DNA from 2 places in the Mesorhizobium sp. B1-1-6 genome. Region 2 is predicted to be linked to the other one. Evidence: predicted binding sites of a transcription regulator. Region 2 holds the regulator's gene; the other holds the start of a gene.
What was found. Region 2 encodes HrcA, which represses chaperone genes, less so after heat shock. Its sites were predicted from a motif close to GTTAGCACTCNCNNNNNGNGAGTGCTAAC; they were not measured.
Positions count from the first base shown of each region.

Region 1 (4,210 bases), on a different contig from region 2:
GAGCCGAGCAGCGGCTCGGTGACCGACAGGCCGTTCTCGGTCAGAACATCGCGATAGGCCTGCGCCCTGGCGTGCACCACGGCAAAGCTCGCCGGTCCCGAGACATGGGCGATGCGCCTGCGGCCGAGCCGACAGAAATGCTCCACTGCCAGCCGCGCGCCGCCAGCGTCGTCGGAGACGAAGGCGACGGCGTCGGGATCGGGCTGGGTGAAGGCATAGATCACCGGAATGCGCAGATTGGACAGGTCGACCGGCAGATGACGGTCGATGCGCTTGCCGGTGGCGATGATGCCGTCGACGCGCTTGTCGAGCATGGCCTCGACATGGAGCTGGCCGAGACGCGGATCCTCCTCGACATTGCACAGGAACACCGAGACGCCGGCGTCGACCAGCGCGTCGGAAATGCCCGACATCAGCGGCAGCGAGAAGCGGCCATAGGTATCGTTGGTGAGCAGGCCGACGGTGAAGGAGCGTCGCCGCAGCAGGCTCTGCGCCAGGCTGTTGGGCCGGAAGCCGAGGCGCTGCGCGGTCTCGCGAATGCGCTCGCGGGTCTCGGCGGTCATGCGGCCCTGGTCGTTGAGCGCCTTCGAGGCGGTGGCGACGCTGACGCCAGCCTCGGCCGCCACGTCACGCAAGGTGACGGGCTTGGGAAAGGCTGGCTGATCGTCCAATGCCATTGCGGCGAAAATCCCGATTGGGAAAAGGTTTTCTCTTACAGGCCGGAATGACCCGGCCAATGGCCGAGCCCGCTCGGAAATGTTTGGAAAAACCTTTTCTCAACCCAAACTAGGCCAGATCCAGAGGCTGTTCAAGAGGAAAAGTGGCTGGTCCTCCGGTGGTGCGAAGTGGCCGCCGGAGGACGGGCTCACGGGCTCGGCGCCCGGCGAGTTCATCAGGCGAATTCCTGATCGGCAGCCGTCAGTGCTGCCCACGGCGCGAGCCGGCCAAAGCAGCAATCGGCGACATGTCTACAAACGACTCTTCGGTCTTAACGCTTGCGCAAATATTATCGGTTAGTTCGCTAGTCATGGCCTCGTGGCGGAGCGGCTACGCTGGAGACGGCAAATCTCTGAAGCCTCGGTTCGATCCCGAGGCGAGGCCTCCAAAAAATCACATGACGTAGAGCCTGCGTCGGACCATCAAGGGCGATGGGCCTTGCCAGCTTGCATTTGCGGCCTGGGCCGGACAGGTCCTAGTCTTCGTCGTGACGCTGACGTGCCGGCAAGAAGACTGCTACCCAGCCGACTTGCGCGCTTTCAGCATCTGACGATCGGGGTCACGTGGCATGCGGCCGGCGTTAAAGCAGCCTATTTGCATTTGGCATGCAGGGCACTCGCCAAAAGAGTGCTATGGAAGGGCGAGAGCTTGCCCGCTCCGACTTTCCCCGACATTCGAGGCCATTTTCGTGCGTGAACCGTCGCTGTTGCCCGTCTTTGGAAAACTTGGCGCCAAGGGACCCCGTGTCGTCGCGGTGGAACCGGTCCCGTCGGCAGGTATCGCTCCACGGCTGCGGGAGGCCCTGGCCGCCCATGGCGGCATGGTGCTGAAGCTGTCGGTCGTCGCCTGGACGATATCGGTCCTGGGCATGGTCTTCTTCATGTTGCAGGGCTGAGGCAAATGGCCAACCGCTACGCACTGCGCATGGACTTGCCCCAAAGCTGGGCCATCATCAACGTCTTCACCGGCCAGCCCGTCGTCGTCAGGCAAAGGGCGATGGTCGGCATGAGCCCGCGCGACGCCAACGCCATGGTCGATCAGATGAATGTCCGGGACGTCAAGCGCCGGGAGAAGGCGGAGCGTAAATCCTGATCCAGCGCCGTTCGCCTGTCGTCTCAGCGGAAGTCGTCGGCCGTCAGCACATACATGCTCTTGCGCGTGCGGTCATAGGCCTTTGACGCTACGTCCCGGATGACACTGCTCTCGGTGTCGAAGGTGGCGAGATAGCCGGCTTCATTGGCTGCCGTCGCCGGCTGCATCCTCGTCATGGCATCGGCGGCGACCGAGAAGGAAATCTGGAACATGCCGTCATAGCCGACGAACCGGATGCGCTTGCCGGCCTCGTCGTAGCTGCGGCTGCGGTTGGGGAAGGTCAGGCTCATGATTTTGCCTCCGTCGTTTTCTTCACCGCGCGTTTCTTCTTCGGCGTCGGGTTCAGGGCCTCGGCCACGCGGTCGGCTTCTTCCTTGGCCAGCCGCAATTGCCTCAGCCTTGCCGTCTTGATCTCCCTGGCCCTCGCTTCGGACATATATTCGGCGGTTGCCTTGTTGCGCTCCGCCGTCTTCTTCTGCTTGTCGACAAAGCGCGCTTCAGCTTTTTCCATGATCGTCTGGTTGCCGTCGGCCATCGAGGAAATCTCCCTTGCGTCTGAAATCGTGAAAATGAACTTGTCCGATAAATAGGCACTCTGCCGGGAAAATTCAAATTTTTGAAATATTTGGTCGTTTTCCGACCCGATGAAACCGGGCGCCGAAATAATACTATGATTATTCAATATCCGCTCGGAATAAATTTTGGCACTCCTATCTATCGAGTGCCAAAGAGCCTATAGAAGGGGGCGGCCGCCTATGCCGGCCCCAGAAAGAAGTTCTCATGAAATTTCGGCCACTCCACGACCGCGTCGTCATCCGGCGCGCCGAAGGCGATATCAAATCCAAGGGCGGCATCATCATTCCCGACAATGCCAAGGAAAAGCCGCAGGAAGGCGAAGTGATCGCGGTTGGTCCCGGCGCCCGCGACGAAAACGGCGCACTTGTTCCGCTCGACGTCAAGGCCGGCGACTTGATCCTGTTCGGCAAATGGTCGGGCACGGAGGTCAAGATCGACGGCGAGGATCTTCTGATCATGAAGGAAGCCGACATCATGGGCGTTATCGAAAAGAGCGTCGAAGCCAAGAAGGCCGCCTGACTGAAGCGCCGCGCCTCTGCGCGGTGACGGCTCCACTCCAAATGCGAACTGGATAAAATCATGTCTGCCAAGGAAATCAAATTCTCCACCGATGCGCGCGACCGTATGCTGCGCGGCGTCGAGATCCTCACCAATGCGGTCAAGGTCACGCTCGGCCCCAAGGGCCGCAACGTCATCATCGACAAGGCCTATGGGGCGCCGCGCATCACCAAGGACGGCGTCACCGTCGCCAAGGAAATCGAGCTTGCCGACAAGTTCGAGAACATGGGCGCGCAGATGGTGCGCGAAGTGGCCTCGAAGACCAACGACCTCGCCGGCGACGGCACCACCACTGCCACGGTGCTGGCCGCCTCGATCCTGCGCGAAGGCGCCAAGCTGGTTGCCGCCGGCATGAACCCGATGGACCTCAAGCGCGGCATCGACCAGGCCGTCGCGGCCGTCGTCGTGGAAATCAAGGCGAAGGCCAAGAAGGTCAAATCGTCGGCCGAGATCGCGCAGGTCGGCACAATCGCCGCCAATGGCGATGCCAGCGTCGGCGAGATGATCGCCAAGGCGATGGACAAGGTCGGAAATGACGGCGTCATCACCGTCGAGGAAGCCAAGACCGCGAACACCGAACTCGACGTCGTCGAAGGCATGCAGTTCGACCGCGGCTATCTCTCGCCCTATTTCGTCACCAATGCCGACAAGATGCGCGCGGAGCTGGAAGAGCCCTATATTCTCATCCACGAGAAGAAGCTCGGCAATCTGCAGGCAATGCTGCCGATCCTCGAAGCGGTGGTGCAGAGCGGCAGGCCGCTGCTGATCATCTCCGAGGACGTCGAAGGCGAGGCTCTGGCGACGCTGGTCGTCAACAAGCTGCGCGGCGGCCTCAAGGTCGCGGCCGTCAAGGCGCCGGGCTTCGGCGACCGCCGCAAGGCGATGCTGGAAGACATCGCGGTGCTCACATCCGGCCAGATGATCTCCGAGGATCTCGGTATCAAGCTGGAGAACGTCACCATCGAGATGCTCGGCCGCGCCAAGCGCGTGCTGATCGAAAAGGACACCACCACGATCATCGACGGCGCCGGCACCAAGGCGACCATTCAGGCGCGTGTCGCCCAGATCAAGGGCCAGATCGAGGAAACCACTTCCGACTATGACAAGGAGAAGCTGCAGGAGCGGCTGGCCAAGCTCTCCGGCGGCGTTGCCGTCATCCGCGTCGGCGGCGCCACCGAGTCGGAAGTCAAGGAAAAGAAGGACCGCATCGACGACGCGCTGAACGCCACGCGCGCGGCGGTCGAGGAAGGCATCGTGCCGGGCGGCG
Region 1 is NZ_VFWR01000008.1:259,097-263,306, reverse strand. It holds gene FJ979_RS18235 (LacI family DNA-binding transcriptional regulator) at 1-677, opposite strand, end outside; gene FJ979_RS18230 (hypothetical protein) at 1,406-1,612, shown strand; gene FJ979_RS18225 (hypothetical protein) at 1,618-1,809, shown strand; gene FJ979_RS18220 (DUF1488 domain-containing protein) at 1,833-2,099, opposite strand; gene FJ979_RS18215 (hypothetical protein) at 2,096-2,344, opposite strand; gene FJ979_RS18210 (co-chaperone GroES) at 2,590-2,904, shown strand; gene groL (chaperonin GroEL) at 2,965-4,210, shown strand, end outside.
Region 1: a site for HrcA is predicted at 2,510-2,538, ahead of FJ979_RS18210 (co-chaperone GroES). Genes of this name have one in related genera too.

Region 2 (4,210 bases):
CATCAGATCGGCGAATTCGCGCAGCTTGCCTTCATTGTGGCTGGCGACGACGATCTTTTTTCCGTCGAGAGAATGCATCAAAGTCCCCAGATTCTCGGCTCGGCGAATTCGATCGAATTGCCGGAGGGATCGCGGATATAAAGCGAGCGGCCGCCTTGCGGCCATTCGAATTCGCTTTCGACAGCGATGTTCTTCGCCTTCAGATGGGATTTCCAGCGGCTGATTTCATCGGCGGTCGCCGCAAAGCAGAGATGGCCTTCGCCCGATGTGCCGTGTGGCGGCACTTTCAGCCTCGCGTCGGGCGCGGGCGGGACCTTGGTCGCCTCCGCGTTGAAGATCAGCAGCACGCCGGCTCCGCAACGGAAGAAGAGATGGCGGCCCTCGACCTTGCCGAGAGGAGTGAGGCCGAGGATGTCGGTGTAGAAGGCTTCGGCAGCGGCGAGGTCGGTGACGTAAAGAGCGGATTCAAGAATGGCAGAGGGGATCACGAGGCACCCCCCTCTGGCCTGCCGGCCATCTCCCCCGCAAGGGGGGAGATTGGCAGCGTGAGCGCCGGCTCATGGTATTCTATTCTGATTATTGGCGAAGCTCTAGACAACAGCCGATCTCCCCCCTTGCGGGGGAGATGCCCGGCAGGGCAGAGGGGGGTGCCCAGGCTCCGCATGAATAAACTACGCCACCGCCATCTGCTGCAAACTCACCAGCCTCTGGATGCCTTTCTTGGCCAGGCCCATCAGCTCGGCGAACTGCCCTTCCGAAAAGGGCTCGCCCTCGGCCGTGCCCTGGATCTCGACGATGCCGCCCTTGCCGGTCATGACGAAATTGGCGTCGGTGCCGGCGGAGGAATCCTCGAGATAGTCGAGGTCGATGACCGGCTGGCCGTCATGGATGCCGCAGGAAATCGCCGCGACATGGTCCTTCAGCACCTTGGCGACGCTCACCATCTGCCGCGCTTCCATCCAGCGCAGGCAATCGTAGAGCGCCACCCAGCCGCCGGTGATGGAGGCGGTGCGGGTGCCGCCATCGGCCTGGATGACGTCGCAGTCGACGGTGATCTGCTGCTCGCCCAGCGCCTGCAGGTCGACCACGGCGCGCAGCGAGCGGCCGATCAGCCGCTGGATCTCCAGCGTGCGCCCGCCCTGCTTGCCGGCGGAGGCCTCGCGGCGCATGCGCTCGCCTGTCGAGCGCGGCAGCATGCCGTATTCGGCCGTCACCCAGCCTTTCCCGGAATTGCGCATCCAGCCCGGCACTTTTTCCTCCAGGCTTGCCGTGCACAAGACATGCGTGTCGCCGAACTTCACCAGGCACGAGCCTTCGGCATGTTTGGAGACGCCGCGCTCGAAGGAGATGGCGCGCATTTCGTCGAACTGGCGTTTGGAGGGGCGCATTCGGCCTGCTTTCTTGTCAGCTTTTTTGAATCTTGGCCGGCTTTTAGACGCATGCGGGGCACGGCGTAAAGGAAAATGGACCGGCGGCCGCAAACGCGGCGACACCGGGGCGATCGCGCAACACGACACCGGGGTGATCGCAAGTGCGACACCGGCTGATCGCGCAACGCGACACCGGGTTGCGCGCAGCGCCGCGAAGTCTATATCCTTGAACCGGAGGTTATGGCCGCAATGACCAAGGCAGTCGATCCCGCTTCGCAGTCGCTCGCTCTTCACGCGCCGGCACTTCAGGCGCCCGCACTTCAGGCGCTCGACATGCGTTCGCGCGACATCTTCCGGCGTATCGTCGATTCCTATCTGAGGGACGGCGAGCCCGTGGGATCGCGCAGCCTGTCGCGCATCCTGCCGTCCTCGCTGTCGCCCGCCACCATCCGCAACGTGATGAGCGATCTCGAACATCTCGGCCTGATCTACGCGCCGCACATCTCGGCCGGTCGCCTGCCGACGCAGGCCGGCCTGCGCTTCTTCGTCGACGCCTTCATGGAATTGGGCGACCTCTCCGACGAGGAGCGGCGCAGCATCGAGGCGCAGGTGCGCGCCTCCGGCTCGGGCGCCACGCTGGAACACATGCTGACCGAGGCCAGCCAGATGCTGTCGGGCATGTCGCGCGGCGCCGGCCTGGTGCTGGCCGCCAAGAACGAGGTGGCGCTCAAGCACATCGAGTTCATCCAGCTCGAGCCCACCAAGGCGCTGACCGTGATGGTGTCGCAGAACGGCGACGTCGAGAACCGGGTCATCGATCTGCCGGCCGGCATCACCGTCTCGCAATTGCACGAGGCCTCGAATTTTCTCAACGCCCATATTCGCGGCCGTACGCTGGCCGAGGCGCGGGCGGAGGTCGAGCGTATCAAGGAAGAGACAAGGGCAGCGCTCGACACGCTGTCGCAGGACCTGGTGGAGAAAGGGCTGGCGGTGTGGGCCGGCGCGGAAAGCGGCCTGCCGGCGCGCCTGATCGTGCGCGGCCGCGCCAATCTGCTCGAAAACGTCACCGCCCAGGCCGACATCGAACTCCTGCGCCACCTGTTCGAGGACATGGAGACGCAGGACGGGCTGATCCAGCTGCTCGACCTCGCCGAGGCGGGACCGGGCGTGCGCATCTTCATCGGCTCGGAAAATAAGCTTTTCTCGCTCTCCGGCTCGTCGCTGGTCGTGGCACCCTACCGCGACAAGGACGCCCGCGTCGTCGGCGCGCTCGGCGTCATCGGCCCGACCCGGCTCAACTATGCCCGCATTGTCCCGATGGTCGACTATACGGCGCAGCTGATATCGCGCATGCTGCGCTGAGAGCTGGGATCGATCCAGACGGCCGAGGAGAGAAAAGATGGCGCTGGAATCGTTCAAGGCCCAGATCAGCCTGCTGCTGGAGGAGATGGTCAACCAGCCTGAGGATGTGCGCGAAGTGCAGGAGCAATTGCGCGAGAAGCTGCGCGAAATCCGCGCCATGGGCATGCCGCTGCCGGCCGATCTCGTCGAACTGGAAAAGAACCTCGACGCCGATCTCGATCTCGACGCGGATAGCTGACCCGAATTCCTTCAACTCCCCGTGTCGTCCGGAACGACTGCCGAGCCCGCCCGTTCCCTTGATGCATGTGACTTCGGTCTTGGGACAACGACATGCATGAAGAAGCGAGAAGCTGGAGACTGGGATGATCCGACTTGCCGGCGCCGTGGTAATCGCTGCTGCCTTGCTCTTCGCCGCGACGGCATTGGCCCAGCAGGAAGAGCCGGTGCTGAAGGGCGCGGCCGCATTCGGTGACTGGCGGGCCGATGCGCCGGGCGTGCGCCGGTTGATCAGCCCGCAAGACCAGCCCAGGCCCTATGTCACCAGATCCGCCTCGAACGGCGCCGGTCCGGTGCAAAGGCCGCAAGGCGCCGAGCCGCGGCTGCCGGCGGGCTTTTCGGCGGAACTGATCGCTTCGGGCATCGACAATCCGCGCGTCGTGCGCGTCGCGCCCAATGGCGACCTGTTCGTCGCCGACAGCGAGGCCAACCAGATCCGCGTCTACCGTCTCGGCGAGGGCAGCGCGAAACCTGTCAGGGACGGCATCTTCGCCCGCAATCTCAACCAGCCCTACGGCATCGCCTTCTACCCGCCAGGGGACAACCCGCAATGGGTCTATGTCGCCAACAGCGACAGCATCGTGCGCTTTCCCTACCGCGATGGCGACCTGGAGGCCTCCGGCGAGCCGGAAACCATCGTCCGCGATATTCCGGCCACTCATCACTGGACCCGCGACATCGCCTTCTCGCCGGACGGCAAGACGCTGTATCTCTCGGTCGGCTCCGGCTCGAACGCCGCCCAGGACATGGCAAGGAAACCGCGGGGCGGGCTCGACGCCTGGGCCAGGTCGAAGCCGCTCGGCGCCACCTGGGGCGCGGAGGAAGGCCGCGCCGACGTCAGGGCTTTCGACCCGGACGGTAGGAATGGGCGCATCGTCGCCACCGGCCTGCGCAACTGTTCGGGCATGGCCATCCAGCCGGCGGCGGGCGCGCTGTGGTGCGTGGTCAACGAGCGCGACGCGCTCGGCGACAACGTGCCGTTCGAATATGCGACCGAAGTGAAGGAAGGCGCCTTCTACGGCTGGCCCTGGTACTATATCGGCGACAATGAGGATCCGCGCCACAAGGGCGCGCGTCCCGACCTTGCCGGCAAGGTCACCGTCCCCGACATTCTGATGCAGGCGCATTCGGCGCCGCTCAACATCGCCTTCTACGACGGCAGGAATGTCCGCGCAGGATCCGGTTTTCCGGCCGAATACAGG
Region 2 is NZ_VFWR01000002.1:538,923-543,132, forward strand. It holds gene rdgB (RdgB/HAM1 family non-canonical purine NTP pyrophosphatase) at 1-78, opposite strand, end outside; gene FJ979_RS06335 (VOC family protein) at 78-488, opposite strand; gene rph (ribonuclease PH) at 672-1,388, opposite strand; gene hrcA (heat-inducible transcriptional repressor HrcA) at 1,620-2,732, shown strand; gene FJ979_RS06355 (hypothetical protein) at 2,770-2,970, shown strand; gene FJ979_RS06360 (sorbosone dehydrogenase family protein) at 3,095-4,210, shown strand, end outside.